Regions from separate parts of the Celeribacter indicus genome, predicted to be linked through region 2. Evidence: riboswitches for the same ligand, from Rfam matches in the RefSeq annotation. Region 2 holds a riboswitch; each other region holds the start of a gene.

Region 1 (7,199 bases), 640 kb from region 2:
GGAGGTGCAGCAGATGTCGGACGCGGCCTTCACCTCCGCCGTGGTGTTCACGTAGGAGACGACCGGCGCGCCGGGATATTTCGCGCGCATCTCCTCGATCCCGTCCGCGGTGATGCTTTCGGCCAGCGAACAGCCCGCCTCCATGTCGGGCATGAGCACGGTCTTCTGCGGGCTCAGGATCTTCGAGGTCTCGGCCATGAAATGCACGCCCGCCTGCACGATCACATCCGCCTCGACCTCGGCCGCCTTGATCGCGAGCTGGAGGCTGTCGCCGACGAAATCGGAGACGCCGTGATAGATCTCCGGCGTCATGTAGTTATGGCCGAGGATGACGGCGTTGCGCGCCGCCTTGAGCTCGTTGATGGCCTTCACATAGGGGGCATAGACCGCCCAGTCGACCGGGGAGACGACACGGTCCATGCGCGCGTAGACGTCCTGCATGGACGCGGCCAGATCCGGCGACGGTGCGAGGTCGAAGCGCTCGGAGAGAGTCGAGCGCACGTGGCTGAGATCGAGCAAGGTCGGGTCCCCCTGTGGAAAACATGGACCGTCATATATTGGCTTGCCCCCGAAAGCCAAGCCCCGCAAGCGCCCGGACACGGAAAAACAGCGGCCGCGCGGCGCGGGGCCCGGCCCCGGATCGGGGCCGGTTGCGGCGCTCAGAAATCCCAGTCCTCGTCCTCGGTCGCGACTGCCTTGCCGATGACATAGGAAGAGCCGGAGCCCGAGAAGAAGTCGTGGTTCTCGCTGTCGGGGGAAAGCGCGGCGAGGATCGCGGGGTTCACCTCCGAGACCTCCGGCGGGAAGAGCGCCTCGAAGCCGAGGTTCTGCAACGCCTTGTTGGCGTTGTAATGCAGGAAGACCTTCACCTCTTCGGTCAGACCGATCCCGTCATAGAGCGCCTCGGTATAGGCGCTTTCGATGTCGTAGAGATCGAAGAGCAGCGCGAAGGCATAGTCCTTCAGCTCCGCCCGCCTCTCTCCGGACAGCCGTTCGAGCCCGCGCTGGAACTTGTAGCCGATGTAATAGCCGTGCACCGCCTCGTCGCGGATGATCAGCCGGATCAGGTCGGCGGTGTTGGTGAGCTTCGCCCGGCTCGACCAGAACATCGGCAGGTAGAAGCCCGAATAGAACAGGAAACTCTCGAGGAACACGCTGGCGATCTTGCGCTTGAGCGGATCGCTTCCCGGCGCGTAGGTCTCGAGGATCGCGCGCGCCTTGGCCTGGAGATGCGGGTTCTCCTCCGACCAGCGGAAGGCCTCGTCCACCTCCCGCGTCGAGCAGAGCGTCGAGAAGATCGAGGAATAGGAGCGCGCGTGCACCGCCTCCATGAAGGCGATGTTGGTCAGCACCGCCTCCTCATGCGGCGTCACCGCATCCGGCATGAGCGAGGGCGCCCCCACCGTGTTCTGGATCGTGTCGAGCAGCGTCAGCCCGGTGAAGACCCGGATGGTCAGCCGCTGCTCCTCCTCGCTCAGCGTCGCCCAGCTCGGGATGTCGTTCGACAGCGGCACCTTCTCGGGCAGCCAGAAATTCACCGTCAGCCGGTTCCAGACCTCGAGATCCTTCTCGTCCTGGAGCCGGTTCCAGTTGATCGCGCGCGGCACGCGAATGTCGGTCATGTCTTTCATCGGAACCTCACAATGTGCAGGAGACGCAGCCCTGCACCTCGGTCCCCTCCAGGGCCGTCTGGCGCAGGCGCACGTAATAGATGGTCTTGATGCCCTTCTTCCAGGCATAGATCTGGGCACGGTTGATGTCGCGCGTCGTCGCCTCCGCCGGGAAGAACAGCGTGAGCGACAGGCCCTGATCGACATGTTCCGTCGCCGCCGCATAGGTGTCGATCAGCGCCTCGGGCCCGATCTCGTAGGCGTCGCGATAATAGTCGAGATTGTCGTTGTTCATGAAGGCGGCCGGGTAATAGACCCGCCCGATCTTGCCCTCTTTGCGGATCTCGATCTTCGAGACGATGGGATGGATCGAGGAGGTCGAATTGTTGATGTAGCTGATCGAGCCGGTCGGCGGCACCGCCTGGAGGTTGCGGTTGTAGAGCCCGTCCTGCATCACCGCCTCCCGGAGCGCGGCCCAGTGCCCCCGCGTCGGCAGGTCGATGCCCTCGAACAGCGCCTTCACCGCGGCGCTCTCGGGAAGCCAGTCGCGTTCCACATATTTGTCGAAGAAGCTGCCGTCGGCATAGGCGCTGTCCCCGAACCCCCGGAAGGTCGTTTCCTTCTCCCGCGCCAGCGCGTTCGAGGCGCGGAGCGCGTGATAGGCGACGGCGGCGAAATAGACGGAGGTGAACTCGATCCCCTCCGGACTGCCGTAATGGATGTGCTCGCGCGCCAGGAACCCGTGCAGGTTCATCTGGCCGAGGCCTATGGCATGGCTTTCGTCATTGCCGCGGCGGACCGAGGGCACGGCGTCGATCGCCGACATCTCCGACACGGCGGTGAGCGCCCGCACGGCGGTCTCGACCGTCTGCCCGAGCTGCTTGCCATCCATCGCCTTCGCGATGTTGAGCGAGCCGAGGTTGCAGGAAATATCCGTCCCGAGGCGGGCATAGGACAGGTCCTCGTTGAAGTCCGAGGCCTCGTTGACCTGGAGGATCTCCGAACAGAGGTTCGACATGTTGATCCGTCCCGCGATCGGGTTCGCGCGGTTCACCGTGTCCTCGAACAGGATATAGGGATAGCCGCTCTCGAACTGGATCTCCGCGAGCGTCTGGAAGAAGGCGCGGGCGTTGATCTTCTTCTTGCGGATGCGCTTGTCGTCCACCATCTCCTCGTATTTTTCCGTGACGGAGAGTTCCGAGAAGGGCACGCCATAGACCTTTTCGACATCGTGCGGCGAAAAGAGATACATATCGGCGTTTTTCTTGGCCAATTCGAACGTCACATCGGGAATGACCACGCCAAGGCTCAGCGTCTTGATACGGATCTTCTCGTCCGCGTTCTCGCGTTTCGTGTCGAGGAAGCGCAGGATGTCGGGGTGATGCGCGTTGAGGTAGACCGCCCCCGCCCCCTGCCGCGCGCCAAGCTGGTTGGCATAGGAAAAGCTGTCCTCGAGGAGCTTCATCACCGGGATCACGCCGGAGGACTGGTTCTCGATCCCCTTGATCGGCGCGCCGTGCTCGCGGATGTTGGTCAGCAGGAGCGCCACCCCGCCGCCGCGCTTGCTGAGTTGCAGCGCGGAGTTGATGCCCCGCCCGATGCTCTCCATGTTGTCCTCGAGCCGCAGAAGGAAGCACGAGATCAGCTCCCCGCGGCTCTTCTTCCCGGCGTTCAGGAAGGTCGGCGTCGCCGGCTGGAACCGGCCCGACAGGATCTCCTCCATGAAGGCCATCGCGAGCGCCTCGTCGCCGCGCGCAAGCGCAAGGGCCACCATCACCACGCGGTCCTCATAGCGTTCGAGATAGCGCTGCCCGTCGCGGGTCTTCAGCGTGTAGGAGGTGTAATACTTGAACGCGCCGAGGAAGGTCGGGAAGCGGAACTTCTTCGCATAGGCCGCCTCCCAGATCCTGCGCATGAAATTCCTGGAATACTGGTCCAGGACCTCCGCCTCGTAATAGCCTTCCTCCACGAGATAGCCGAGCTTCTCGTCGAGCGAGTGAAAGAACACCGTGTTCTGGTTCACATGCTGCAAGAAATACTGACGCGCGGCCATGCGATCCGCCTCGAAGCGGATCCGGCCCTCCCCGTCGTAGAGATTGAGCATCGCGTTCAGCGCGTGGTAATCGAGGCCGTTCAGGTCGGTGTCGAGCATGGCGCGGATCCCATTTTTTCGAGCCCGGCGCGGACGCGGGCGATATCGCTGTCAAATCCCGCCAGCTCGAACTTGTAGAGCAGCGGAACATCGCATTTGCGGGCGATCACATCGCCCGCCATGGCATAAAGCCTGCCGAAATTCCGGTTTCCGGCCCCGATCACGCCCCGCATCAGGGCGCGGGTGTCGGGGTCGTTGAGCAGCCGGATCACCTGTTTCGGGACCGCCCCGCGCCCGGTCCCGTCGGCATAGGTCGGACAGATCAGGACGAAGGGGCGGGCGATGCCGGGCATCGCCTCCTTCGGGGAGATCGGCACGCGCCGGACCGTCAGCCCGAGCCGCGCGACGAAACGCAAGGTGTTCCCCGATGCGGAGGAATAATAGACGATCTCCGGCAGGCCCTGCGGCGGCACCGGGACGGCAGCATCCGGGGGCATGGGATCACAGGAGCCGCGCGATCATGTCCGGGCGGAAGCCCGACCAGTGGTCCTCTCCCGCGACGACGACCGGCGCCTGGCGATAGCCGAGCCCGGTCACGCGGCTCATCGCGTCGCTGTCCTGGGTCAGGTCGATGACATCGTAGGACAGCCCCTTCGCATCGAGCGCGCGGGTCGTGGCGGTGCATTGCACACAGGCGGGTTTGGAATAGACGGTGATGCTCATGTCGGTCCTCTCGCTTCTCTCAGACGTCGAGGCCGCGAGCGACGGACCGCAGGCGCCCCGCCGAACACACGCCCCCGAACCCTCCGTTCGTGGTCATTGTCATATGCCCGGCAGGTCTCCTGACTCGCGGTTCACCGCTTGGCCGGCCTTCCCGGACGTGCGTCCAGTGGCGTGATCGGCCTCGCTCACCGCTTACAGTTGCGGGGGCAGCGCCGGACTCTCACCGGCTTCCCTCTTAGCCGGCGACTCGTGCCGACGGAACCGAAGCAACATCATATTGATGGTTTCGACGAGGGCTTGTCAATATCTGGTTTTCCCACGCGCCCTCGCCCCGCGCCGGAAGACGGGGCGAACGGTGTGGTAACGGGATCTTTACCCGCGCCGGATAGGGTGGAGAGACCGGTGCCGCAACCTCCGCAACTCGCGGCGCCGGTCCTCCCTCCGGCTGAAAGGCAGATCCATGATGATGACGTTCCGACCCCTCGCCCGCACCCTCGCCGTGACGATCACCGGGATCTTTCGGGGCGCCGCCGGATGCACGATCCGGGCGGAGCCCCGGATGGCCCGGCCGCTCCCGCGGCTGGGCAGTCCCGCAACCGGACGCAGCCGGCGGCATGGCCCGGCCGTCCCCCTGGCCTCCTCTCCGCCGGTCTCAGCCGGGCAGCACGGTGTCCACCGCCACCTTCATCGCATCCACGATCCGGTCCGCTTCGCCGCGGGTGAGGCAGAAGGGCGGCGCGAAGCCGATGATGTCGCCCTGCGGCAGGGCCCGCCCGATGACCCCCTCCGCCAGAAGCGCCGCGGCGAGCGAGGCCCCGACCTGATCCCCCGCGTCGAAGAAGCTGCGGCTGTCCCGGTCCCGCACGAAATCCAGCGCACAGAGCATGCCCTCGCCCCGGATCTCCCCGACATTCGGATGATCGCCCAGCGCGTCCTTCATCGCCGCCGTCAGATAGGCGCCGGTGCTTGCGGCATTCTCGACGAGGGCCAACTCGTCCAGAAGCCGGAGGTTGGCCACGCCGGCCGCGGCCCCCACCGGATGCGCGGAATAGGTCCAGCCATGGCCGATGGGCCCGTTCTCGTCCGTTCCCCGTTCGAGCACCTTCCACATCCTCTCCGACACGATCGTGCCGGAAAGCGGCGCATAGGCGGAGGTCAGCCCCTTGGCGATGGTGATGAGATCCGGTTTCAGCCCGTACCGCCCGGAACCGAACATCGTCCCGAGCCGGCCGAAACCGGTCACGACCTCGTCGGCGACCAGAAGGATGTCGTGCCGGTCGAGCACCTCCTGAATCGCCTCCCAGTAACCGGCCGGCGGCGGCACGATGCCGCCCGTGCCCAGGACCGGCTCGCCGATGAAGGCCGCGATCGTGTCCGCCCCTTCCCGCGCGATCAACTCCTCGAGCTTCGCGACGCAATCGGCGACGAAGGCCGCTTCGGACATGGCGAGGTCGTCGCGGCGGAAATAACAGGGCGCTTCCGTGTGCAGCACGCGGTCCAGGGGCAGGTCGAACTTCCGGTGGAACAGCTCGAGCCCGGTCAGCGATCCGGTCATCAGGCCGGAGCCGTGATAGCCGCGGCGGCGGGAGATGATCTTCTTCTTCTCCGGCCGGCCGAGGATGTTGTTGTAATACCAGATCAGCTTGATGTTGGTTTCGTTCGCATCGGAGCCGGACAGGCCGAAATACACCTTCGACATATGCTCGGGGGCGCGGTCCAGGACCATTTTCGCGAGCGTGATCGACGCTTCCGTGCCATGGCCGACATAGGCGTGGTAATAGGCCAGCTCGCGCGCCTGTTCCGCGATGGCCTCCGCGATCTCCTGCCGGCCGTAGCCCACGTTCACACAGTAGAGCCCCGCGAACCCGTCGAGGAATTCGCGCCCGTCGCGATCCACGATCGTGGCGCCCCGCGCCGTCCTGACGATCCGGCCCGGCGCCTCGCCGCGGGCATGCCGGGCGAGATGGGTGGAGGGATGGAAGAAATTCTCGCGATCCCATGTGTCGAGCTGGTCGTTGGTCAGCATGCCTTTCCCCTTTCCTTGCGCCGGACCACGGCGCCGCGCGGCGGCGCGGTCCGGCCGTCGCCTGCCAGTCTGACGCCGCCGCGCGGAAAGGGAGACCAAAAGGACCGCGGGAACAGTCCGTCCGGCCTGCGTGGACGGTCAGGACTAGTCCATTCGGTCCAGAAACAGCTCGAGCGGCGGCGTCCCGCCGCCCTTGACCTGTTTCGTGACGACATAGGTGAAATAGCGCGCGATGCCGATCCGGGCGTCCAGGAGCGTGTCGATCAGGTGCTGATAGGCCTCGATGTCGCGGGTGACGATCTGCAAGAGGTAGTCGTAGCGGCCGCCCAGCGCCCAGCAGGTCACGATCTCCTCATGGGCCTGGAGGCTCGCCTCGAAGGTGCGGAACGAGGCCTGGGTGTGGTCGGCCAGCTCCGCGGCGACGAACACGGTCACGGAGGGGCCGAGCTTCCTGAGGTTGATCTGCGCGCGGTAGCCTTCGATCAGCCCGGCGCGCTCCAGTTTCCTGAGCCGTTCCCAGGCCGGCGTGGGAGAGAGCCCGATCCTGTCGGCAAGCGCGGTTTTCGAGAGCCGTCCCTCGCGGGCCAGCACGCGCAGAATGGCGAGATCGCGGGCGTCGAGCTTCATGGCGACCTCCTATGCGACATGTCCCGGCCCCCCTTCCGCCGGCCCGGCCGCCAGACGGCGCGCGACATGGGCGGCGATGACCGTGTCCTGCACGCCCGTCCCGGTCAGGTCGCAGATCGTG
Region 2 (7,199 bases):
AGCCCCATGCCGCCGACACAGACGACCAACTCGCGGTCGCGATTGAACGCCATGCCAAGCGGATGGCCGCCGATGTGCACATAGACCTCGTGCCGCTTATAGTCGGGGGCGAAGAACCGGATCACGTCGCCGTGGCGGCTGCCGCAGTAGAGGTTGTCGTCCTCGTCCAGGATGATGTCCTCGGGTCCGTCGAGTTCACCCAGCCCGATGGGCTCGGCCACCGCCAGCTTGTCGTTGACCTCGTAGATCGAGGACGATCCCTCGACCGTTTCGGGACAGGGCGGAAGGGCGAAATAGGTCGGGGAGACATAGGCACGGTTGAGGATCTTCAGCCGGTTCTTCACCCATTTGACGTCGATCGCCACGGCCGCGAGCAGGATCAGACCCAGGACAAGGTCGTTCGCCCCCGTGCGCAGGCCGAGCCGCACCAGCGCGTTCGTCACCAGCACCACGATCACTGTGCCGATGATGGCCTTGGCGACCGAGCCGCGCCCGCCGCCGAGGCTGTTGCCGCCCAGCACCGCTGCGGTCAGGATCACGATCTCGAGCCCGACACCGACCGAGCCGCCGATGCTGCCCAGCCGCGAGGCATAGAACAATGCCCCCGCCGCAGTCAGCACGCCCGACATGACATAGGTCTGCGCCACGATCCGCTTGACCGGCAGGCCGACGTTATAGGCCGACCGGCGCGACCCCCCGACCGCGCTGAGATGCCAGCCGAAACGCATCCGGGTCATCAGGACATGGATCGCGATCGCGACGATGCCGGCGACGAAGAGGGAGACCGGAAGGCCGAGGATCGTTGCAAGGCCCAGATAATCCCATGCCGGCACCTCTGAGGCGGGATAGGACGCCTCGACCCCGTAATTCAGCGACAACAGTTCCACGATGGCGCGCACGAGGATCAGCGTCACGAGCGTGGTCAGGAAGGCGCGCAGCCGCATGTAGCCGATCAGCACCCCGTTCAGCGCACCGACCAGCCCACCGAGGAGCAGGACGGCGGGAATGACCACGACCAGTGGCATCCCCAGCGCATTCACCAGGTAGAGCGCGCCGAAATTGCACAGGGCAAAGTTCGAACCGACGCTGAGGTCGATGCCGCCGGCCTTCAGCACCAGCGTCATGCCGATGCAGATGAACATGTATTCACCGAGGACGCGGGCAATCGTCGACAGGCTGCCGACCGTGAAAAAGCCGGGGATGAGGATGGAAAATACCGCGACGGCAATCGCCAGGAAGAGGACGGGGATCGCATTGTCGATCCAGTTCTTTGCCAGAACCTCGCCCAGCACATGATCCGGGATATAGCGGTAGCGCCAGCGCAGATACGTTTCGTTCACGCTCATTCTAAAACTCCGAAGGTGCGAGAGGCGGTCGCCGCGAATCCGGCGACCGCGCCTTGGGGCGCAGCGAGGCTCAGTCGCCCGCCCGGATCCCGTCGAGGGTCCAGCACGAACCGGGGCCGATGTTGTCCGGCGTCAGGATCTTGTTTTCGGTATAGAGGCCGAAGGGCTGCGATCCCGGCTCCGGCCGGGTCTGCAACAGGATCTGGATCGTTTCGGCAAGCTGGTGCGCCTGATCGCGGGTATCGACCTTCACGTAGGACGCGAAGGATCCGTTCTCGAGATTGGTGCAACCGAATTCCTGGTTCCCGCCGCCCGTGGACACGAGCTTGATCTGGTCGGTGAGCCCGGCCTCGCGGATGGCTGCGGCGATGCCGACATCCATGTTGTCCCACAACCCGATGAAGGCACAGAGATCGCCATGCTGTTTGATGATCGTGGAAGCGATGGACCGCGCCTTCGAGGCATCCCAGTCCGCCGCCTGGTTGGATACGATCTGGATCTCCGGGTATTCGGCCAGGGCGTCCTCGACCCCGGCGACACCGAGCTGGTTCGGCGGAGCGGTCACCGGCCCCTGCACCACGGCAATCTTGCCCGAGGTCCCTTCGCCGCAGAAGCGTGCAGCCTCCTGCGCCGTCTTGACCCCGACGTCGTACCAGTCGCCGCCCACGAATGCGTCGGAATTGACCGGCGTCTTCAGGTTCATCTGGATCACGTTGATGCCCGCGCTCATCGCCCTGCGGATGAGCTTGGTATAGGCCTGCATGTCGTTGTTGTGGACGATCAGCAGGTCGGGCTTTTCGTTGATGAGCTGCTCGATCGCCTGTGCGCCGGCGTCGACGTTCCAGTTGGGGTCGCGGATCGTCAGCTCGTATCCGAGCCGGTCCGCGTCGCGTTGCACCGCGGCCATCCAGCCCTGGGTAAGATCGAATCCCATGGTGATCGGGACAAAGGCGACCTTCTTGCCCGCGAGGGCCTCCTGATACGTGAAGACCAGACCGTCATCGGGACGTTCCGCCGATGCCGGCGCGGCGGTTCCGAGGGCAGCACCCGCGAGCGCTGCGATGCCGAGGGCCTTTCTCAACCTTGTCAGTGTCATGTTTCTCCTCCCCTGAGACATGTTCATATGCGTTTGTTCTCAATATTCTTGTTCATATATCGCCCTGCTGGGACGTCTGTTCGTCCCGCGGGTTGACCACCGAGTCGACGATGATCGCCAAGAGCAGGATGAGGCTCTTGATGATGTTCTGCGCCGAATAGCTGATGTTCATGATCGTCATGCCGTTGAGCAGCAATCCGATGAGCAGCGTGCCGGCGATGACGTTGCGGATGCTGCCCTTGCCCCCGGCAAGCCCGATGCCGCCGATCACCACCACGAGGATGATGTCGTAGATCATCGTCGAATTGGCGAGCTTGGTGTTCACGGAGGACACCGTCATCGCCATGATCAGCCCGGCGCAGAAGGCGACGAAGGCGGAGATGCCGTACATCAGGACGCGGATCGGCCGGATCGGAATGCCGCTGTTGCGCGAGGCGAGGGGGTTGTCGCCGATGGCGTAGATGAAGGCTCCGTAGCGCGTCAGGCGCAGGCCCACGAAGGCGACACAGGCGATGACGAGGAACAGCACGACGGGCATCGGGATCGCCGCAAGCGTGCCGGTGCCGAGTGCGGACAGCCAGCCCAGGTCGCCGCCGATGAAGATGTTGTCGCTGGGCACGAGCGCGAACCGCCCCAACCCGGCGATGACGGTGGCCATCGCGAGCGTGGCGAAGATGTCCGGGATCTCGACATAGGCGACGAGGATCCCGTTCACGATGCCGATCCCGAGTGCGAGCAGCATGCCCAGCAGAAGTGCCAGCTCGATCGGCATCCCGCGGGACACGAGCACGAAGGCCCAGCCGGTCGAGAACACCATCACCGCGACCATCGTCAGGTCGATGCCGCGGCCGATCACCACCACAGCCATCCCGACCGCCAGGACTCCGAGGATCGACACGTTCTGCAACAGCGACAGAAGGTTCGAGATCTGAAAGAAATTGTCGAGAAACAGTGAGAAGGCGACAAACAGCACGCCGGAAATGGCGAGCACCATCTGCTCCTGTGTCAATGAGACTCTCGTCTTGTGCGATGCGTTCATGGCGGCCTCCTCCCATGGCCCCGCGCCTGCTCTCCCCTGCATCTTCCGTGCGGAGTTCGAGAGCCTGCGCCCCAGAAACAATGGCTGTATCGCGGCGGCGGGACGGGTCGTCTCCTCCGGTGCCGCCGATGTGCCACCCCCTCATGGACGATGGCGCGATGTCCTCCCGTTTGCGCAGGAACGCTCGGGCGTCCTGCATGCCTTGTTTCCGTTATTTTTCGAAATCGGAGGCGGGTTTGTCCAATATCAACCTGCAAAAAATTCATAACTTAAAACTTATGAATGGAGATTGCCGCCCGGCTCCGGCCTCGCGAGGAAAGGCTTTGGAAATCGCGCTTTTCGGCTATGCTGTATCGCGCAACCCTGCGGCGGGAGGGCGGTCTGCGGGCACGATCCCGCCCGCCCCCGCCGCCGGCAGCCGCCCGAAACCGAAGTCCGAGCCGATATGACGAAATCCCCGCCCCAGGCGCCGCTCACCGCCCTGACCAGCGAATTCCTGCATTCGCGCAATCTGACGCTGCACAAGCTCAACGTGTTCTGCATGATCGCAAGGTATTCGAGCGTGACCCGAACCGCCGAGCGGCTCAACATCGCGCAGCCCGCCGTCACCTCGCATCTGCGCAGCCTCGAGGACAGCCTCGGAACGCAGTTGGTCCGCAAGACGGGGCGCAATATCGAACTGACGCAGGCGGGTGAACGGGTCTATTCCTGGGCGACGGAGGTCATGCAACGCAGCTCCGAAATGCTTCTCGATCTCGCCGACATCAAGAAGGGCGTGCTGGGCCAGACCAAGATCGCGGCGGCCATGGTTGTCGGAACTTATAAACTTCCCGATATCATTATCCGGTTTCACAAGGAATATCCGGCTGCCAAGGTCTGCATGTCGATGTCCAGCCCCCACCTCGCGACGCAGGCGGTGCTGTCCGGAGATTGCGATTTCGGCGTGACGCTGATCGACCCGACGCAGGACACGTCGCGGCTCGAGACCGAGCTGCTCTGGAAGGAGCCGCTATTCCTCGTCGCGGCTCTCGACAGTACGCTGGTGGGCGACGTCGCCACCCTGTCCGAACTCGCCTCCCTGCCGTTCGTGACGCCGATGAAGGGACAGATCGCGCGCGAGCTGATCGACGAGGCGCTGCGCACGGCAGGGGTGGTGAGGACCAACAGCGTGCTGGAATTCGGACATCCGGAGCCGATCCTGGCTGCCATTCGCGCCGATATCGGGCCGGGTTTCGTCTTCCAGAGCGCGCTGCCCGCCGATCTCGAAAGGGAAGGCCTCCGCATCGTGCGCACGCCTGGGATCGAGCTCACCATGCCCCTGTTCCTGATCTACGACAGGAAGACCGTCTTTTCCGCGCCGCAGACGGATCTGATCGACAGGATCCGTCGCACATTCGCCGCCCTGCAAGATGCTCCGGCATAGCCGGACGGATCCGGCGCTTAGCCTTGTTCTCCCGGAGCGTCCTGCGCCACCGCAGCAGTCCCTCTCACTCAGCCTCCTCTCCCGATGGCGAAGAGCGGTGCTGGCCGGCGCAGATGGACGCATCCCTGCCATCCCGTCCTTGACAACCACACCGGCTTTGCCTCAGGTGAGGGCCAGCTGGTTCCTGTCTGTGACAGGCGAAGAGGGAATGCGACAGACCGCAAAGGTCAAAGCGCAGCCGCCCCCGCGACCGTGACCGGAGAGGTCCGCCCGAAGCCACTGGCCAATGTGCCGGGAAGGCGGGTGGACCGCAGGAGCGCAATGCTCCGGGATCCGCAAGCCGGGAGACCTGCCAGCACAGATTTGTTTCGGGCGAACGGGGTGTGTCGCGGCCGGCTAGAGATGGCTTGTCCACCGCCTCTCCTGCCTTCCGCTCCCGCATCGTCCCTTTGGAGGACTGCGAGATGGGCGGGGTGACCCTGATGATCTGCCAAACCTGCCGGCGCGTCGCGGGCGGTCCGCCCGAGACGGAGGAGCCGCGTCCCGGAGCGCGCCTGCTGGGGCGGCTCGAGGCGGCGTGCCTGCCCGACACTGTCACGATCCGCCCCGTCGCCTGCCTGTCGGCCTGCACGCGCGGCTGCACCATCGCGCTTTCCGGCGGGCCGAAGCGCTGGAGCTACATCTATGGCGACCTCGATCCCGACCGCCATGTCGAGGCGATCCTCGAGGGCGCGGCGCGCTATGCCGCGAGCGAGGACGGGCGCGTTCCCTGGCGCGAGCGCCCGGAGATCTTCCGCAAGCAATCCATCGCCCGGCTTCCGCCGCAGGACTGACCCCAAAGGAGTTGCAGATGTCCGATCTGAATAAAATCCCCGTCACAGTCATCACCGGCTTTCTCGGCTCTGGCAAGACCACGCTGGTGCGTCATCTCATGGCCAATCCCGAAGGCCGGCGCCTCGCGGTGCTGGTCAACGAATTCGGCACCGCCGGGGTGGACGGCGATATCCTGAAATCCTGCGCCGACGAGAATTGCCCGGCCGAGAGCATCGTCGAGCTGGCCAATGGCTGCATCTGCTGCACGGTCGCGGACGAATTCATCCCCACGATCGAGGCCCTGCTGGCCCTGCCGCAGCGCCCCGATCACATTCTCATCGAGACCTCGGGGCTCGCGCTGCCCAAACCGCTGCTGAAGGCGTTCGACTGGCCGCCGATCCGCTCGCGCGTGACCGTGGACGGTGTAATCGCGCTCGCCGATGCCGAGGCGGTGGCGGCGGGGCTCTTCGCACCGGACCCGGCCGCGGTTCAGGCCCAGCGCGAGGCGGACGAGAGTGTGGATCACGAAACACCGCTGTCGGAAGTCTTCGAGGACCAGATCTCCTGCGCCGATATCGTGCTGCTGACCAAGGCAGACCTGGCGGGCGAGGACGGCGTGACGAAGGCCCGTGCGGTGGTCGAGGCGGAGGCCCCCCGCCCGGTCCCGATCCTGACGGTGACCGAGGGTGCGGTGGATCCGCGCGTGGTTCTGGGGCTCGGCGCGGCCGCCGAGGACGACATCGACGCCCGGCCCAGCCACCACGATGGCGCGGAGGATCACGAGCATGACGACTTCGACACGGTGGTGGTGGGCATGGGCGAAATCGCGGATCCGCAGGTCTTGCAGGACGCGATCGGCCGGCTCGCGCGCGAGCAGAACGTTCTGAGGGTGAAAGGGTATGTCGCGGTCGCGGGCAAACCGATGCGGATGCTCGTTCAGGCTGTGGGGGCGCGGGTGCGGGCGCAATACGACCGGCCCTGGGGCGGAGAGCCGCGGCGTTCGGAACTGGTCGTGATCGCCGAGCACGACAATGTGGACGAGGCGGCGATCCGCGCGGTGCTGGGAGCCTGAGCGACGATGCACATCGTTTTCCGCGAAAGCCACGGTCTCGAGGAGACGGACCTGCCGCAGGATCTGGGGCAGAGCCCCGCCGATCTGATTGCGCTGTCCTTCTCCGACAGCGATCTGGGGGCTTTCGCGGCTGGCTGGCACCGGGCACGCGACACGGGCGCTCCGCTGCCGTCGCTGCGCCTCGCCAACCTGGCGGCCTTGCGTCACCCGCTTTCGGTCGATGTCCATGCCGAGCAGACCCTCGAGGGGGCAAAGGGAATCCTCGTGCGGCTGATCGGCGGCGAGAGCTACTGGCCCTACGGGCTCGCGACGCTCCAGGATCTCGCGCGGAGGCGCGGGATGGCGCTTGCGGTGCTGCCGGCGGACGGCCGACCGGATCCGCGGCTCGACGCGCTCTCTACCCTCCCCGT
Region 3 (7,199 bases), 1.9 Mb from region 2:
ACCGCGCCGAGCGCCGCCGTGCCGGAGATGCCGATGAGGCCCGGATCGGCCAGCGGATTGCGCAGGTAGCCCTGCATCGCCGCGCCAGAGAGGCCGAGGCTCGCTCCGACCATCAGCGCGAGCAGGACACGGGGCAGGCGGATCTCGCGCATCACGATGGTGAGCGCCGTCCCGTCGTCGCGGACGAGCGCACGCAGGCTCTCCGCCGGACCGATCCCCGCCGGGCCGATGGTGAGCGCGATGACGGCCAGCAGGGCGGCAAGCGCGATGAGTGTCAGTGCCGGAAGCCTCATTGCGCCGCTCCGTTCAGCACGGCGCGGCGCGTGTCTCCGAGCGCTGCGATGGCCTCGAGCACGGCGGGCGTGCCGCAGAGCCAGTCGCGGTCGGACATCGTCGCGGAGGCCGCGCCGCCGCGCAAGGTCGTGAGGGCGGGATGGATCAGAAGCTCCTCCGCCCGCGAGGCGCCGGGGTGCGGTCCGCTGGTGATCAGCGCGTCGGGATCGGCGATCACCATGGCCTCGAGCGGGACGAAGCCGCCGCCCGCGACGCCGATCTCGGCGGCGACATTGCCGAAGCCGGCGGCCTCGAGGATATCGCCCGCGAGCGTGGAGCTGCCGGTGGTGTAGCCGTTGGGATAATAGAGCGCGGCACGCGGACGGGGGGCGCCGGAGGCGGCGATCTCCGCCTCGGCCTCCGCCCTCAGCGCCGCAAGCCGCGCGTTGAACTCGTCGATCACGGCCTGCGCCTCCGCCTCGCGATGCAGGGCGGCGCCCATCTGCGCGATGCGGGCGGGCACGTCGGCAAGCGAGGTCGCGGGGGAGAAGCGCATCACCGGAATGCCGAGATCCTCGAGGATCTGCATGGTTTCGCGCGCGGTATAGCTGCCGGAGACGACGAGATCGGGCGCGAGCAGGTAGATCTCCTCGGCGCGGGCGTCGTTGCGCGGATAGGCGCGCGCGGCCTCCGCCATGGCGGAACTGTGCGGGTCGGCGGCGAGCCCGGAGACGGAGACGAGCTGTCCCGGCGCGGCGAGCAGCATGGCGAGCTGATCGGTGCACAGGTTCGTCGAGACGACGCGCAGCGGCGCGGCCCCCGCCGCGCAGAGCGGCAGGCAGAGGGCGGCGACCAGCGCCGCCGCCCGGATCATGCGCTCAGAAGGAGGCACGGACACCGACATAGGCCGAGCGGCCCGGTGTGTTGTAACCGTCCGCGGTCTCGTAGTCCTCGTCCCCGAGGTTCTCGAGGCGCAGGGTGAGATCGGTGGCCGCCGTCAGCGCATAGGTGAACCCGGCGTTGACCAGCGTGTAATCGCCCACCTTGTGATCGGCCGGCGCGTAGGAGGAGGGGATGACATCCGCGACGTGCTGCACCTCGACCGTCCCGGTGAGACGGTCCGACAGCAGCGTGTCGAGCCCGAGGACGAGATCGTGACGCGGCACGCGCTCGGCGCGCTGCCCCTCGGTTTTCGCGTCGGTATAGGTATAGTTCCCCCGGAGCGCGAGCGCGGGGCCGACCCCGTAGCGGCCCGACAGCTCGATGCCCCTGGACACCGTGGTGCCGTCGACCTGCGCGTAGCAGCCGGGGCCGCCGACGCAGGCGGTCGAGGCGGTGTCGAAGTCGATCCGGTCCTCGATCTCCGTGTAGAATGCCGTCGCCTTCGCGAAGCTGTCGGATCCGAAGCGGCGCTCCGCGCCCAGTTCGAAGCTCCTGCTCGTCTCCTCCTCGAGGCCGGGATCGCCGTAATCGCTGTAGCGTTCGAAGAGCGAGGGCGCGCGGAAGCCGGTTCCGGCGACGGCGCGGATCGTCCAGTCCGGCGCCGCGCGCCAGGCGGCGGCAAGCCGGCCGGAGACATGGGAGCCGAAATCGGAATGGTCGTCGTAGCGCAGCGCCACCGACAGATCGACCGTCGGGGCGGCAGCGTAGAGCCATTCGCCACTCACCGACCAGCTGCGGTCGTCCGCGTCCCATCCGTCGATCTCGAACTCCTCCTCGGTATAGTCGAGCCCGACGCTCAGCGACGAGATGTCCGACAGCTCCGCCGTGCCGAGATAGGCGAGGTTGCGGCGGCGGCCCGAGTAATCTTCGGTATATCCGCCGGGATAGCTGCGCTCGGTCTCGAACAGGCTGGCGCTGAATTCATGATGCATCGCGCCGCCCGTCACACGCGCGAAGGCACGCAGGCCGGTTTCGTCGCGGCTGGTCTCGCCCTCGGGATCGGTGTCGGAGAGATCGTAGTCGGTCTCGGAGGTGCGGTAGAGGCCGGAGAGGCCGAGGGTCAGCCCGTCGCTCACGTCCTGTTCGAGGCCGAAGGTGAGGAAGGTCTGTTCGAACCCGTCGTCCTCGTCATCGCTCGCGCGCGAGGAAAATCCGTCGGTGCTGAGATGGGACAGGGTGAAGGAAAGCTTTCCGCTGTCGCTTTCCATCACGGTGGAGATCCCGCCGGCATAGGTGCCGTAGCTTCCGGCCTCGAAGGCGGCGGTCGAGGTGTAGCCCGGCCGCACCGCCTCGTCGGTGCGGATGTCGATCAGCCCGGCGATCGCCTCGGAGCCGTAGAGGGCGGATTGCGAGCCCTTCAGCACCTCGACGGAGGAGATGCCGAAGGACAGCAGCCCGCCGAAGTCGTACTGGCTTTGCGTTTTCGAGGGATCGGCGACGTCGATGCCGTTGATGCGCACGCCGACATATTGCGCGCCGAGACCGCGGATATACAGGTTTGTGGAGGCGCCGGTGCCGCCGTTGCGGGTAAAGCTCACGCCGGGCAGGCTGCCGAGCCGTTCGGAGACCGGCCGGGCCGCGGCGGTGAGCGCGTCGGCGTCGAGCTTTTCGACGGTGGCGCCGGTCCTGCCGGCCTCGACCGGCGTCAGGCTGCCGGAGACGATGATCTCGTCGAGCTCCAGGACGTCCTGTGCGACGGCCGGCAGGGCGAGGGTGGCGCAGAGCGCGGTGGAAAGCAGGTGGCGGGTCGTCAAGATCTTCATCCTTGTCCCATCGGTGCGCCGCATGAAATGCGGCCTGCAAGTGTCAGACGGTGCTCGGAAAAAGGTCCTTCAGGATTCCGAGCACGGCGATGTGCCACCACGACGGAAGACCGTAGCCCCGGCACGCCCCGCGCCCGGACTGGGTGAACACTTCGGCAGGTCTCCTGACTTGCGGGTCGCTGCTTGGCCGGGCCTTCCCGCGGGCCGTGAGGCGCCACAGTGGCTTTGTCCGGCTTCGCTCTCCGCCTACAGTTGCGGGGGCAGTCGCGGAATGGGCCCTGTCGCAGGGCGGACCGCGTTCCCTTTTATCCGGTGGTATCTCCCGGACCGAAGCGCTCACCTCCTAGCGCAGAGATCACGCGCCTGTAAAGGGGCGTCGGGCGCGGCATGGTGCCCGCCCGGCCGCGAGACCGGCGCCTCCAATTTGCGCAGTTGTCTGGAAAACATGCGGCGCGGCGGCGCGTTTTCGCGGCGGGCCCGCGCATAAGGCGCGTCGCGGCGGATCTTGGCTTGGAGGCGGCGGGGCGACCATGCAAGATATCCCGTGGAGAGGGTGGGTCTCTCCGCGCCCGAGGGCGCTGTCTTGATCTGTTAACGAGTATCCGGGGACGAGAGGAAAATCCGTGAAACCAATGCGTGTGGGTGCCTATGTTCTGGGCGGGCTGGCGGGGGCTGCGGCGCTCGTCGGGATCGGGGTCTGGGGTGGCTATGAGCTGAACAACCAGATGCAGGACCGCTGGAGCTTTTTCGCGACGCGATATTACAAGCTCCAGGGGGTCTACAATTCAATGTTCAACGCGGATGCGCCGCCGGAGGTGGAGCGGCTGGTCACGAACCGGGCGGTGCTGAGCAAGCGGACGATGTACCTGCCGGCGAGCGCGCGCGATTTCGCGGGCGGCATCGCGCCCTTTCTCGACCGCTCGCTCCTGCTGACCGACCGGCTCGGCAAGACCTTCCATATCGACGGGGAGACCGTCACCGAGCTTTCCGTCGCGCCGCCCGACGCAAAACGCGCGGAGCTGCAACAGCAGCTCGGCGAGGGGCTCCTGGGCGAGATCGAGGTGGATTTCAACTGGATGCGGTACAACGACGTGCTCTTCGTTCCGCGCGACGGCGGAGGCGGATCGCTCCTGATGTCCTTCACCGACTGGCGGCCCGAGGGGCTCTGCTTCGGCTCGACCCTCGCGCGGCTCGTGGTGGACAGCGACCGGCCGGAAGACTGGCAGGCCGGGCCGGAGGACTGGGAGGTGGTCGCGCAGACCGAGCCCTGTATCAAGCCCTTCACCTCCGGCAAGGGGATCTACGGCCTCGAGGCGGGCGGACGCATGGCGCCCCTGCCCGACGGGCGGGTGGTCTGGACCTCCGGTGTCTATGAGCGCGACGACCGCCACGAAGGGCTCGATTTCTCCACGGCGCTCGCCCAGACGGACGAGGGCGATTACGGTAAGGTGATGCTGGTCGACCTCGACACCGGCGAAAAGGAGATCGTCGCGAAGGGCCTGCGCAACCCGCAGGGCGTCACGGTCGATGTCGCGGGCGAGATCTGGGTGACGGATCACGGGATGGAGGGCGGCGACGAGCTGAACCATGTCTTCGAGGGGGCGAATTTCGGTTTTCCCGCGGTGAGTTACGGGGTGAAATACAACCGCAAGCCGGCCGGAAACGGCGACAGGCACGCCAATCACGACGGCTATGACGAGCCGGCGATGTCCTGGGTGCCGTCGATCGCGCCCTCCTCGGTGATCGCGGTCAACGGCTTTCACTACGCCTGGGACGGCGATTTCATCGTCGGCGGTCTCAGCGGCGCGCTGCACCGCGTGCACCTGCGCGACGGGCGCGGGGTCTATGACGAGGCGATCCAGTTCGGCCAGAGGATCCGCGACCTCGCGACGCTCGACGAGGGGCGCACCATCGTGGTCTATACCGACGACCGGCGGATCATCACGCTCGCGGCCGATACCGGCCCGGACCCGATGGCCCGGTTCGAGGCGCTCCTGCGCGAGGACGCGCCCTCGCCGGAGATCTTCGCCTCCGCCGAGAGCACGATGAATGCCTGCCTGCAATGCCACAGCCTCCTCGAGGGCGTGGACGAGGGCGCGGGGCCGACGCTGCACGCGGTCTGCGGGCGCGGACCGGGGGCGACGCCCTTCGACGGCTATTCCGGCGCGCTCGACGGCGTGGCCGGGGTCTGGACGCAGCAGACGCTCGCGGCCTTCATGTCCGACCCGGTGGCGCTCGCGCCGAACACCAACATGGCGTGGAGCGGGATGGAGGATGCGGCGGCGGCGGACCTGATCTCCGGGGTGCTCTGCAAGATGTGAGCGCGCGCGTCCGTCCGCCCCTGCGGCCGGCATGAGAAACCGCGCCCCTCGCAGGGCGCGGTTTTTGCGCGGATCCGGTGCCGGAGGGCGGGAGGCGTCAGGCCGTCGCGTCGTTCGTGAGCACGAGGCCCAGGTTGCGCGCATTCGCGTTTCTCGCCACCTCGAGCGGTTCATGCAGCTCGCCGCCGGTGAGCGTGCCCGCGCGCACCACGAACAGCTCGATGTCCATCTCCTCGAGCGAGGTGAAGGCGTCGGTGAAATCCTGCGCCGGGGGCAGGTCGAGGATGACCGTATCGAACTGCCGCGAGAGCGTCTGGAGGATCTGGCGGAACCGCTCGGTGTCGAAGACCACGGAGGGGTCGGAGGCCATTTCCTCGCACGGCACGAAGCTCGCGCCGAACCGGGGCAGGCCGGTGATCGCCTGGCCGATCTCCGTATCGCCGTAGAGCGTGGAGGCGAGGTTGCCCGCCGGCCGGCGGTATTCGAGCAGGCCCGACAGGTTGGCGGTGCGGGTGTCGGCGTCGACCACGACGCAGGAGCGCCCCTTGCGGCTCTGCGCCCAGGCGAGGAGCATCGCCACATGCACCTTGTCGTCGCGCGCCGTGTCGGAGGCCACGAGAATGGTCCGCGCCGCCCCGCCCGCGCGCATGTCGGCATTGTTGGCCAGCCTCAGCGCGATCTGGGACAGCTTGCCCTCGGGATCGCGGTTCAGCTCGCGGGCCAGTTCGTGCAGCGTCATCTGTGCGCCGAGATCGCGCATCCGGCCGTAGACGCCGATGCCCGTCGCCCGCGCGAGGGCTTCGGGGGTGGACAGTTTCTTCGGCAGCATCTCGGTCAGGAGCACATAGGCGAAGGCGATGAAGAAGCCGCCGACGCCCGCCATGATGACGGAGAGCTTCTTGCGCGGGTAGACCGGCGCGGAGGGCGGGTTGGCGTAGGAGATGATGTCGGCGTCCGGCGTCTGGAGGTTCTGGATCTCGCTCACTTCCTTGAACCGGGCAAGGAATTCCTGGTAGACCACGCTGTTCGCCTCTGCGACGCGCTGGAGCTGGTTGAGCTGGATTTCCTCGCTCGACTGGTCGAGCATCTGGCGCGACAGTTCGTTGAGCTGGCTGTTGAGGGAGGAGACGACGACCCGCAGCACCTCGCGCTGGTTCTGAAGCCGGTCGAGTTCGCGGCGCACCTCGAGCTCGATCGAGGCTTCGATCACGTCGATGGAGCGGCGGATGGAGGCGACCTGCGCGGATTGCTCGCCGAAGGAGCCGACCGCGAAGGCCTCCCGCTGGATCAGTTCGGAAAGCTGCTGGCGGTAGTCGAGCATCGCCTCGGAGGAGGACATGTCCTGCGCGGCGAGCGGGCCTCCGGTCTCGATGGTCGATCCCATCTTGTCATACATCGCCTCGACCTGCGCGAGCTCCGCGCGCCGGTCGATGAGCCGGGTGGTGAGTTCGGTCATCTGCTGTTCGAGCCGGGTGCGGTTGTCGGCATCCGCCTCCATCCGCGCGCGGTAGTCGAAGACGTCGCGCTCCGAGCGCTCGAGCGTCACGGCGAGATCGGCCACGCGGGTCTCGAGCCAGGCGGTGAATTCCTGCGCGGCGTTGAAGCGCTTGTCGGTCAGGAAGCCCATGTATTCGTCCATGAGCGTGTTGGTGATCGCGGCGGCGAGATCGGGATCCTCGGAGACCGCGGAAACCTGCACGACATAGGAGGTGCCCTGCTGGTTCACGCGGATCGCCTGGCGCAGCTTGCCCACGATGTCCTTGTAGGTGCCGAGCTGCTGCGCGCCGGCGCCGGCGGCGACCGCGACGCGCGAGGGCGCGTCGTCCGGCAGGTCGGCCTCGCCGCCGCCGCCGAAGCTCGGCAGCAGCGATTTCACCCGTTCCGCGATATCCGACAGGAC
Region 4 (7,199 bases), 900 kb from region 2:
CCTGGGTTCTGGATCCGGTCGCCGTCGGCGCGGGCGCGGTGGAATACGACGCCGTCGTGCGCAGTCTGCTGGAGTTCAAGCCGACGGCCATCCGCGGCAATGCCTCCGAGTTGATCGCGCTGGCGGGCGGTGACGGCGGCGGGCAAGGCGTGGAAACGACCATGACTTCGGATCAGGCGGTGCCCTTCCTGGCCAAGGTCGCCGGAGAGATCGGCACCATCGCGGCGGTCAGCGGGGCGGTGGATTACATCACCGACGGGACGACGACCTATGCGGTCGGCGGCGGCGATGTGCGGCTGACGCAGGTTACCGGCGCGGGCTGTTCGCTGGGCGCGCTGATGGCGGGTATGCTGGCCAATGCCGAGGATCCGATAATGGCGGTCGTTGCCGCCCATGCGGTGTATGCCGAGGCCGCCAACCGGGCAAAATCGGCCATCGGCACGGGTAACTTCGCCGTGGCGTTCCTGGATCAGCTGTCGCTGATGGATCCATCCGAAGCGTGAAGTGGGCTAGGACGCGGGATGAGCGCCGACGGATGACTTCTCACATGATGCGTGAGGAAAAATCACACATGAGACAGCAATTCACATCGCTCCCCGCGCTCGCTTGTTTTCGGGTTGCTGCCGAGCTTGAGAGCTTCAGCAAGGCAGCGGATCGCTTGAACCTGACGCTTGGCGCGGTCAGCCGCGCGGTGAGGCTGCTTGAGGATGACCTTGGTACGCCGCTTTTCGAGCGCCGCAACCGTGCGGTTTTTCTGACCGATGCCGGACGCAGGCTGGCGCAGGTGGTGGCGCGGGGCCTCGGCGAGATCGAGGAGGAAGCGCGGCGCATCAAGGCCGCACAGGCGCACGCGCCCGTCACCGTCTCGTGCGAACCGACACTGATGATGCGCTGGCTCATCCCCAGAATGCCACGCGGCCATCGGCGTGGACGACATGGGGCGAAATCAGTGGCGAAACCTGTGCGGCTAACCCCGGACGCGATTTCGAGCATTTCTATTTCAGCCTGCAAGCTGCCGTGGCGGGGCTGGGCGTCGCAATCGGGCCGCGGCATCTCGTTCAGGACGATATTCGCGCCGGGCTGCTTGTCGCGCCCAAAGGTTTCCATTCGGATGGAAGCGCCTATTACGTACTTTCGGCGCAAGAGCCGGAAAGGCATTCGACAATAGGCAAATTTCGGCACTGGCTGGCCAACCTGGCGTCCGGTGAAGCACAGGCATAACCACCGCTATTCCCTTCGCACGCGGAATTTCATGAAATCTCTTCATGACTACGTGCCGAACTGACCCTCTAATCCGCATGGTCTTGCGCTCCCATCTTTACCTCATTCGCATTCAAGACGAGGTATCGAAATGGCCGACACCACACAGCCAATCCCCGCAAACGCGGCAGTCGATCCAAGCCGCCGCAATCTTCTGAAGACGGTCGGCATCACCGCCGCCGCATTTGGCGCAGCCTCTGCCTTCGGCAGACCGCTGCGCGCTCAGTCCTCCGATTGGGACAAGACCTTTCCGCAAAGCGACGCGGTGGAGCACAGCAAGGTCGAGTTCACCAATCGCTACGGCATCACCCTGGTTGGTGATCTCTATACCCCCGCCGAGCGGCCATCCGACGCCATGCCCGCGTTGGCCGTGGCCGGTCCGTTCGGCGCGGTCAAGGAACAGGCCGCGGGCCTCTATGCCCAGACCATGGCGGAGCGCGGCTTCGTTACGCTCGCCTTCGATCCGTCCTATGTCGGGGAAAGCGGCGGACAGCCGCGCTCGGTTGCATCGCCGGACATCAACACCGAGGATTTCATGGCCGCGGTCGATTTCCTCGGCCTGCATGAGGGCGTGGACCGCGAGCGGATCGGCATCATTGGCATCTGCGGCTTCGGCGGCATGGCGCTGAACGCCGTGGCGGCCGACAAGCGGGTCAAGGCGGTCGCCACCACCAGCATGTATGACATGTCGCGCGTGATGGCGAAGGGCTATTACGACAGCCTGACCGACGAGCAGCGCGCGGCGGGCCTCGAACAGATGAGCCGTCAGCGCTGGGAAGATGCGGCAAGCAGCGAGCCGGCCCTTGCTGGCGGCCTGCCGGACAGCCTCGACGGCATCGACGATCCGGTCATCCGCATGTATCACGCCTATTACAAGGATTCCGAACGCGGCTATCATCCCCGATCGGTCAACTCCAACGACGGCTGGACGGTGACCAACCCGCTGTCCTTCATGAACATGCCACTGCTGACCTATATCGACGAAATCTCGCCGCGGCCTATGCTGGTGATCGCCGGCTCGGAGGCGCATTCGCGCTATTTCAGCGAAGACGCCGTCGCGGCGGCAGCCGAACCCAAGGAATTGATGATCATCGAGGGTGCCGATCATGTCGACCTCTACGATCAGGTCAACATCATCCCCTTCGACAAGCTCCAGTCGTTCTTTGAGGAGCATCTCGTCGCGTAAGGGACGAGCGTGCGCGCGGGGACCCAAGTCAGGGGGCGAGACAACCGCTTCGCCCCCTGCGGCTTGCGGGGTCAGACGCGCATCAGCCGGGCGACCGCCTGATCGACCGACATGTCGCCATCGGTCAGTTCGAGGATCTCGCGCCGGATTGCAGGCCGTTCGATCAGCGCGGCGATGACGCGGGCAACATTGCCCCGCGCGACGGCGCCGTAGGGGATGGCCGGGCCGAGCGTCACGCGCCCGTCTCCATCCTCGTGAACAAGTGTGCCGGGCCGAATGATGATCCAGTCGAGTTCCGACCGGGCCAGAGCGACATCGGCGCGCTTCTTCTCGGCCATGTAATGCTCGAAACGCGGATTTCGTTCGCGCTGGCGCCCGGCCTCCGGAAACGCCGAGACGAGATAGAAACGCGAGATGCCCAGGTCGCGGGCGGCTTCGGCGGCCTTGCCCGGCCCGTCACCGTCGATGGCAGTGGTCCGGTCCAGCCCGCTGCCCGCCGCCCCGGCCGAAAACACGATCACCTCGCAGCCGCGCGCGGCCTCGATCAGGTCGGCGACCGTCATGTCGATTATGTCGCCCGGAACCGGCGTTCCTCCCGCCTGCGCGATCGCTTCAGCCTGCTCGGGCTTGCGATGCAGGCCCACGACCTCGTGGCCTGCCTCCACGAGCATGGGAAGAAGACGGTGGCCGACGCCGCCGGTGGCTCCGATCAGGAATATCTTCATGGGGATCTTCTTTCTGTCTCCAGTGGGTGTTATCGAAACAAACGCTCGTGAACATTTGGTTGGTTCCTGCAATGGAGGACGCTTCTACGCCCCGCTGGTTTGCGCTGTTCAAATCAGCGCGGATTTCCATATTCAACAGCCGAAGCGTGTTCGTAGCTTCCCGAGGGAGGTACAGAATGCCGTCGGATTGCGGCTGATCCGGATGACCGGGCACCCTTGCATTCGAACCGGGGCGTGCCTCGCAAACAGGTATTCCTCCCCCCGGTTATGCCGCGACGGTCAGTCTCAATTTCGCCACAGCAAGTGCTGCTTCCGCTGCCTCCCGCCCCTTCTGTACGAAATGCTCTCGGTAAATCGCCTGATGATGGTCGGTTTCCTGGTAAACATGCGGCGTCAGGGAAACCGAAAGCACGGGAACATCGGTTTCAAGCCCGGCCTGCATCAAACCGTTAACCACCGCCTGAGCAACAAATTCGTGACGATAGATGCCGCCGTCCACCACGAAGGCCGCCGCAGCAACAGCGGCATAACGCCCGCTGCGGGCGACATCGCGCGCAAGTAGTGGCATCTCGAAGGCGCCCGGAACATCGAAGACATCCACTTGATCGGCAGGGATGACTTCACAGAAGCCATCCAGTGCGCGGTCGACAATTTCGGAATGCCAGTTTGCTTTGATAAAAGCATAGCGGGTGTGTGTCATTGTGATCTCCTTTGATAACAACACGTCACCCAAGGCGTCACTTACGCCATCCGCTCGCGAAATGCGGACTGAACGTAGTCTCTTTCATCCGGACTATAACCGTCGGCTCAGGAGTTGCACCTGATCTGCTGGTCCCTTCCATGGAAGGCGCTCGCGGGCTTCGGACCAGGTCCGTTTACCGCCGGTGAGGACTTGCACCTCGCCCTGAGAACGAGATGACCATAGGATGGCGTTTTGCCGGAGACAAGACCCAAGGATCTGCTGATCATCAAGATCAACAGCCACCTCCCTGTGCAGGCGATGCGTTTTCCAAGCCTTCTGAAATGCCCTGTTCCAGAGGGTTTCCAGCGCGGCGGTCACGGCCCGTTTCAAGAATTCCGATGTCTCTGGTGCGCCTTGCATCCGGACAGGGCGAACATTCCGGCAGGTCTCCTGCCTTGCGGGTCGAAGCTTTGCTGCGCCTTCCCATCCCGTCGGGACGATGGCGTTCGACAGCCTCGCCCACCGCTTGCACTCATGGATTCGGCTCGAATGAGCTCCCTATTGCGACTCTCTTCTAGGCAAAACTCCAAAAACTAGCCTGCATTATAATCAGAAGCTGCCCTCACCGCTAACTTCCCCGCTAATATTTGATCTTATGTTTGCCAGTATAAAAAAGTTATTTTCCATTGGTATTACCAATTTGGAGAGCGTGCGGTGCCTGCCGATAGCGACCTTAACATCATCAACCACAAAGAGACTGCCCGCGGGGACTACACCCGCGTGCTTGCCTTCCTGCGCGACCAACTGCTGACGGGCAAAATCAAGACCGGAGACAAGCTGCTGCCCGAGCGCGATCTCTCTGCGCTCCTGAACGTCAGCCGTCCGGTGCTGCGCGAAGCCCTGCGCGCTCTGGCAATGATCGGCGCGGTGGAGGTCCGGCACGGGGCTGGCACCTATGTCACCACGCCCGACGCCTCATCGCTGAGCGACTTCTTCTCGTTCGTCCTGGTGCAGCACGGAGAACAGTTCGATGACATCCTGGAGGCCCGCATCGCCATAGAGCACCACGCCATCCGGCTGGCCTGCGCGCGGGCCACCCAGTCGGATTACGACAACATGTCCCGCATCCTCGACCGCATCCACGACACCATAGAGGACGCACAACAGGGAGCCGATGCCGATTTTGCCTTTCACACGGCCATCGTCACCGCTGCACGCTCACCTGCTCTGTCGACGATCTACGGCGCACTGTCGCGTTTCCTGACCGACCTGCACTTCGTGCGGCGGCAGCGCATTCTCCAGGTTACGGGCATCCGGAGCTACCTCATCGATCATCACGCATCGCTTCTCGATGCGATCGTGCGGCGCGACCCCGCCGCTGCGGACAGGCTGCTGGCCGAGCATTTCCAGATCGGCGCCGATTTCAACCGGCGCGCCGTGCTCAGTCAGATCAAGCGGCCATCCTCCCCAACCTGAGCAAGGAGCTTACACAATGACAAACGAGGACGTGCTCGCCCTCTTCGAGGGCCTGCGCCTGGCCGACATCCGTGACGGGATGGACTGGGCCGGTCTCCACAACGTGGGCAGCGTCAACCGCGCCATCGGCCCGGTATTCCAGGGCGCCGAAGCGATGGGCATCGCACGCACCGTCCTTTGCCGCCCGACGCAGGTGCGCATCCCCACGATGACGCCCGAGGAATACAGCGACTGGTCACTGCAATACTATCTAGATCGCTACCAGGATCGCAGCGAAATCACCCCGAACGTCAAGCCGGGCGAGTTCATCGTCTTCGAGTCTGCCGGCACTGGCAGCGGCGAGATCGGCTCGGCCAATTCGCTCGAGTGGCACGCGATGGGCGCGCGCGGCATCGTCACCACCGGCGGGGTGCGCGACATCGACGAATGCATCCGCCACCGGATCCCGATCTTCAGCGCCCACCGCGCGCAGACGATGGTACAGGGCTATTCGGAACTGGCCGCGACGCAGGTGCCGGTCAACCTCGATGGCACGCTGGTCAATCCCGGCGACTTGATCGTCGCCAACGGCGACGGCGTGCTGGTCGTCCCGCAAACGCATTTCGAGATCGTCGCCAAGTGGGCGCGACGTGAGTTGGACCGCGACAAGGAATGGCGGACCCAGTGGTATGACAAACTCGGCTGGGACGACTCCCGCCGCGTACTCTGAGCTGAATTCATGGCCAACCTCGCGTTTCGCAATGTCGCAAAGACCTTCGGCGATCAGAGAGTTCTGTCCGACATCAACCTGGAAATCATGGACGGAGAATTCACCGTCCTGGTCGGACCCTCGGGCTGTGGCAAGTCGACCCTCCTGCGCATGATCGCGGGGCTCGAGACTGTCTCGCATGGTGACATCGTCATCAACGGTCGCCGGGTGAACGGACTGCAACCCAAATCGCGCAACATCGCGATGGTCTTCCAGAACTACGCGCTCTATCCGCATATGTCCGTGCGGCGGAACATGGGTTTCGGCTTGAGGATGCTGGGCTACAGCCGCGCGGATACCGACCGGCGCATCACCGACGCCGCCAGGCTCCTGGGGCTGGAGGCGCTGCTCGATCGCAAACCGGGCGCACTTTCGGGTGGTCAACGGCAACGGGTGGCGATGGGCCGCGCCATCGTGCGCGAGCCCGATGTCTTCTTGTTCGACGAGCCCCTGTCCAATCTCGATGCGCAGTTGCGGACTCAACTGCGCACCGAGATCCGCGCCTTGCAGACCAAGCTCGGCGTCACCAGCGTTTACGTTACACATGATCAAGTCGAGGCGATGACTATGGCCGATCGCATCGTCGTCATGCGCGCGGGACGGATCGAACAGGCTGGCTCGCCGCTGGAATTGTTCGACGCTCCCGCCACCCGGTTTGTCGCCGGGTTCATTGGCTCGCCGTCGATGAACTTCCTTCCCGCCACAACATCTCGGTCGGAAGGCGCACGGGTACTCAGGGCGGAAAACGGGGCCGAATTCCCCTTGCCGGCCGGCTACCATGCCCTGCCCGAGGGGCAGCGCGTCACTTATGGCATCCGTCCGCAGCACATGGCATTGTCGGAACGCGGCCCGGCCGGACGTGTCACGGGGGTCGAGACCTTTGGCCATGAGGCCTATGTGCAGGTCGACCTGAAGAGCATCCCCTTGATGATCCATGCGCCCGGACGCACACCGATCGCCCCCGGCGAAACGGTCTGCCTGGAGGTCGATGCCGAGAAGGCGGTGCTCTTCGATCCCGATACCGGCGCTGCACTGTCCCGGAGGGCGCCATGAGCCGGCAAGTGCAAGACGCCGACGAGCGCCGCCTCGCCAGAGCCGAGACGCTGATCGCCGCCGCCTTCC

Evidence for each region. A riboswitch is a leader RNA that binds a small molecule or an ion and turns the genes downstream of it on or off. The one in region 2 is predicted to bind cobalamin.
Region 1: another riboswitch for cobalamin. It lies ahead of nrdH (glutaredoxin-like protein NrdH); the one in region 2 lies ahead of P73_RS02535 (DUF1636 family protein).
Region 3: another riboswitch for cobalamin. It lies ahead of P73_RS15540 (TonB-dependent receptor plug domain-containing protein); the one in region 2 lies ahead of P73_RS02535 (DUF1636 family protein).
Region 4: another riboswitch for cobalamin. It lies ahead of P73_RS20270 (6,7-dimethyl-8-ribityllumazine synthase); the one in region 2 lies ahead of P73_RS02535 (DUF1636 family protein).

What each region holds. Positions count from the first base shown of each region.
Region 1 covers NZ_CP004393.1:1,148,231-1,155,429, reverse strand. Annotated here, with positions in the region: gene nadA (quinolinate synthase NadA) at 1-519, opposite strand, end outside; gene nrdF (class 1b ribonucleoside-diphosphate reductase subunit beta) at 660-1,631, opposite strand; gene nrdE (class 1b ribonucleoside-diphosphate reductase subunit alpha) at 1,639-3,762, opposite strand; gene nrdI (class Ib ribonucleoside-diphosphate reductase assembly flavoprotein NrdI) at 3,744-4,199, opposite strand; gene nrdH (glutaredoxin-like protein NrdH) at 4,204-4,425, opposite strand; cobalamin riboswitch at 4,518-4,706, opposite strand; gene P73_RS05870 (aspartate aminotransferase family protein) at 5,078-6,451, opposite strand; gene P73_RS05865 (Lrp/AsnC family transcriptional regulator) at 6,596-7,078, opposite strand; gene P73_RS05860 (cyclodeaminase) at 7,088-7,199, opposite strand, start outside.
Region 2 covers NZ_CP004393.1:503,694-510,892, reverse strand. Annotated here, with positions in the region: gene P73_RS02555 (ABC transporter permease) at 1-1,346, opposite strand, end outside; gene P73_RS02550 (sugar ABC transporter substrate-binding protein) at 1,417-2,442, opposite strand; gene P73_RS02545 (ABC transporter permease) at 2,495-3,481, opposite strand; gene P73_RS25450 (hypothetical protein) at 3,718-3,930, shown strand; gene P73_RS02540 (LysR family transcriptional regulator) at 3,927-4,904, shown strand; cobalamin riboswitch at 5,066-5,275, shown strand; gene P73_RS02535 (DUF1636 family protein) at 5,369-5,737, shown strand; gene cobW (cobalamin biosynthesis protein CobW) at 5,755-6,789, shown strand; gene cobN (cobaltochelatase subunit CobN) at 6,796-7,199, shown strand, end outside.
Region 3 covers NZ_CP004393.1:3,133,721-3,140,919, reverse strand. Annotated here, with positions in the region: gene P73_RS15550 (FecCD family ABC transporter permease) at 1-293, opposite strand, end outside; gene P73_RS15545 (ABC transporter substrate-binding protein) at 290-1,147, opposite strand; gene P73_RS15540 (TonB-dependent receptor plug domain-containing protein) at 1,152-2,978, opposite strand; cobalamin riboswitch at 3,116-3,325, opposite strand; gene P73_RS24510 (PQQ-dependent sugar dehydrogenase) at 3,611-5,299, shown strand; gene P73_RS15530 (GumC family protein) at 5,397-7,199, opposite strand, start outside.
Region 4 covers NZ_CP004393.1:4,128,945-4,136,143, forward strand. Annotated here, with positions in the region: gene thiM (hydroxyethylthiazole kinase) at 1-503, shown strand, start outside; partial or broken gene P73_RS26795 (LysR family transcriptional regulator) at 572-712, shown strand; gene P73_RS26800 (LysR substrate-binding domain-containing protein) at 868-1,221, shown strand; gene P73_RS20260 (alpha/beta hydrolase) at 1,352-2,446, shown strand; gene P73_RS20265 (NAD(P)H-binding protein) at 2,518-3,171, opposite strand; gene P73_RS20270 (6,7-dimethyl-8-ribityllumazine synthase) at 3,437-3,871, opposite strand; FMN riboswitch at 3,945-4,087, opposite strand; cobalamin riboswitch at 4,277-4,470, opposite strand; gene P73_RS20275 (FadR/GntR family transcriptional regulator) at 4,568-5,329, shown strand; gene P73_RS20280 (RraA family protein) at 5,346-6,038, shown strand; gene P73_RS20285 (ABC transporter ATP-binding protein) at 6,048-7,130, shown strand; gene P73_RS20290 (carbohydrate ABC transporter permease) at 7,127-7,199, shown strand, end outside.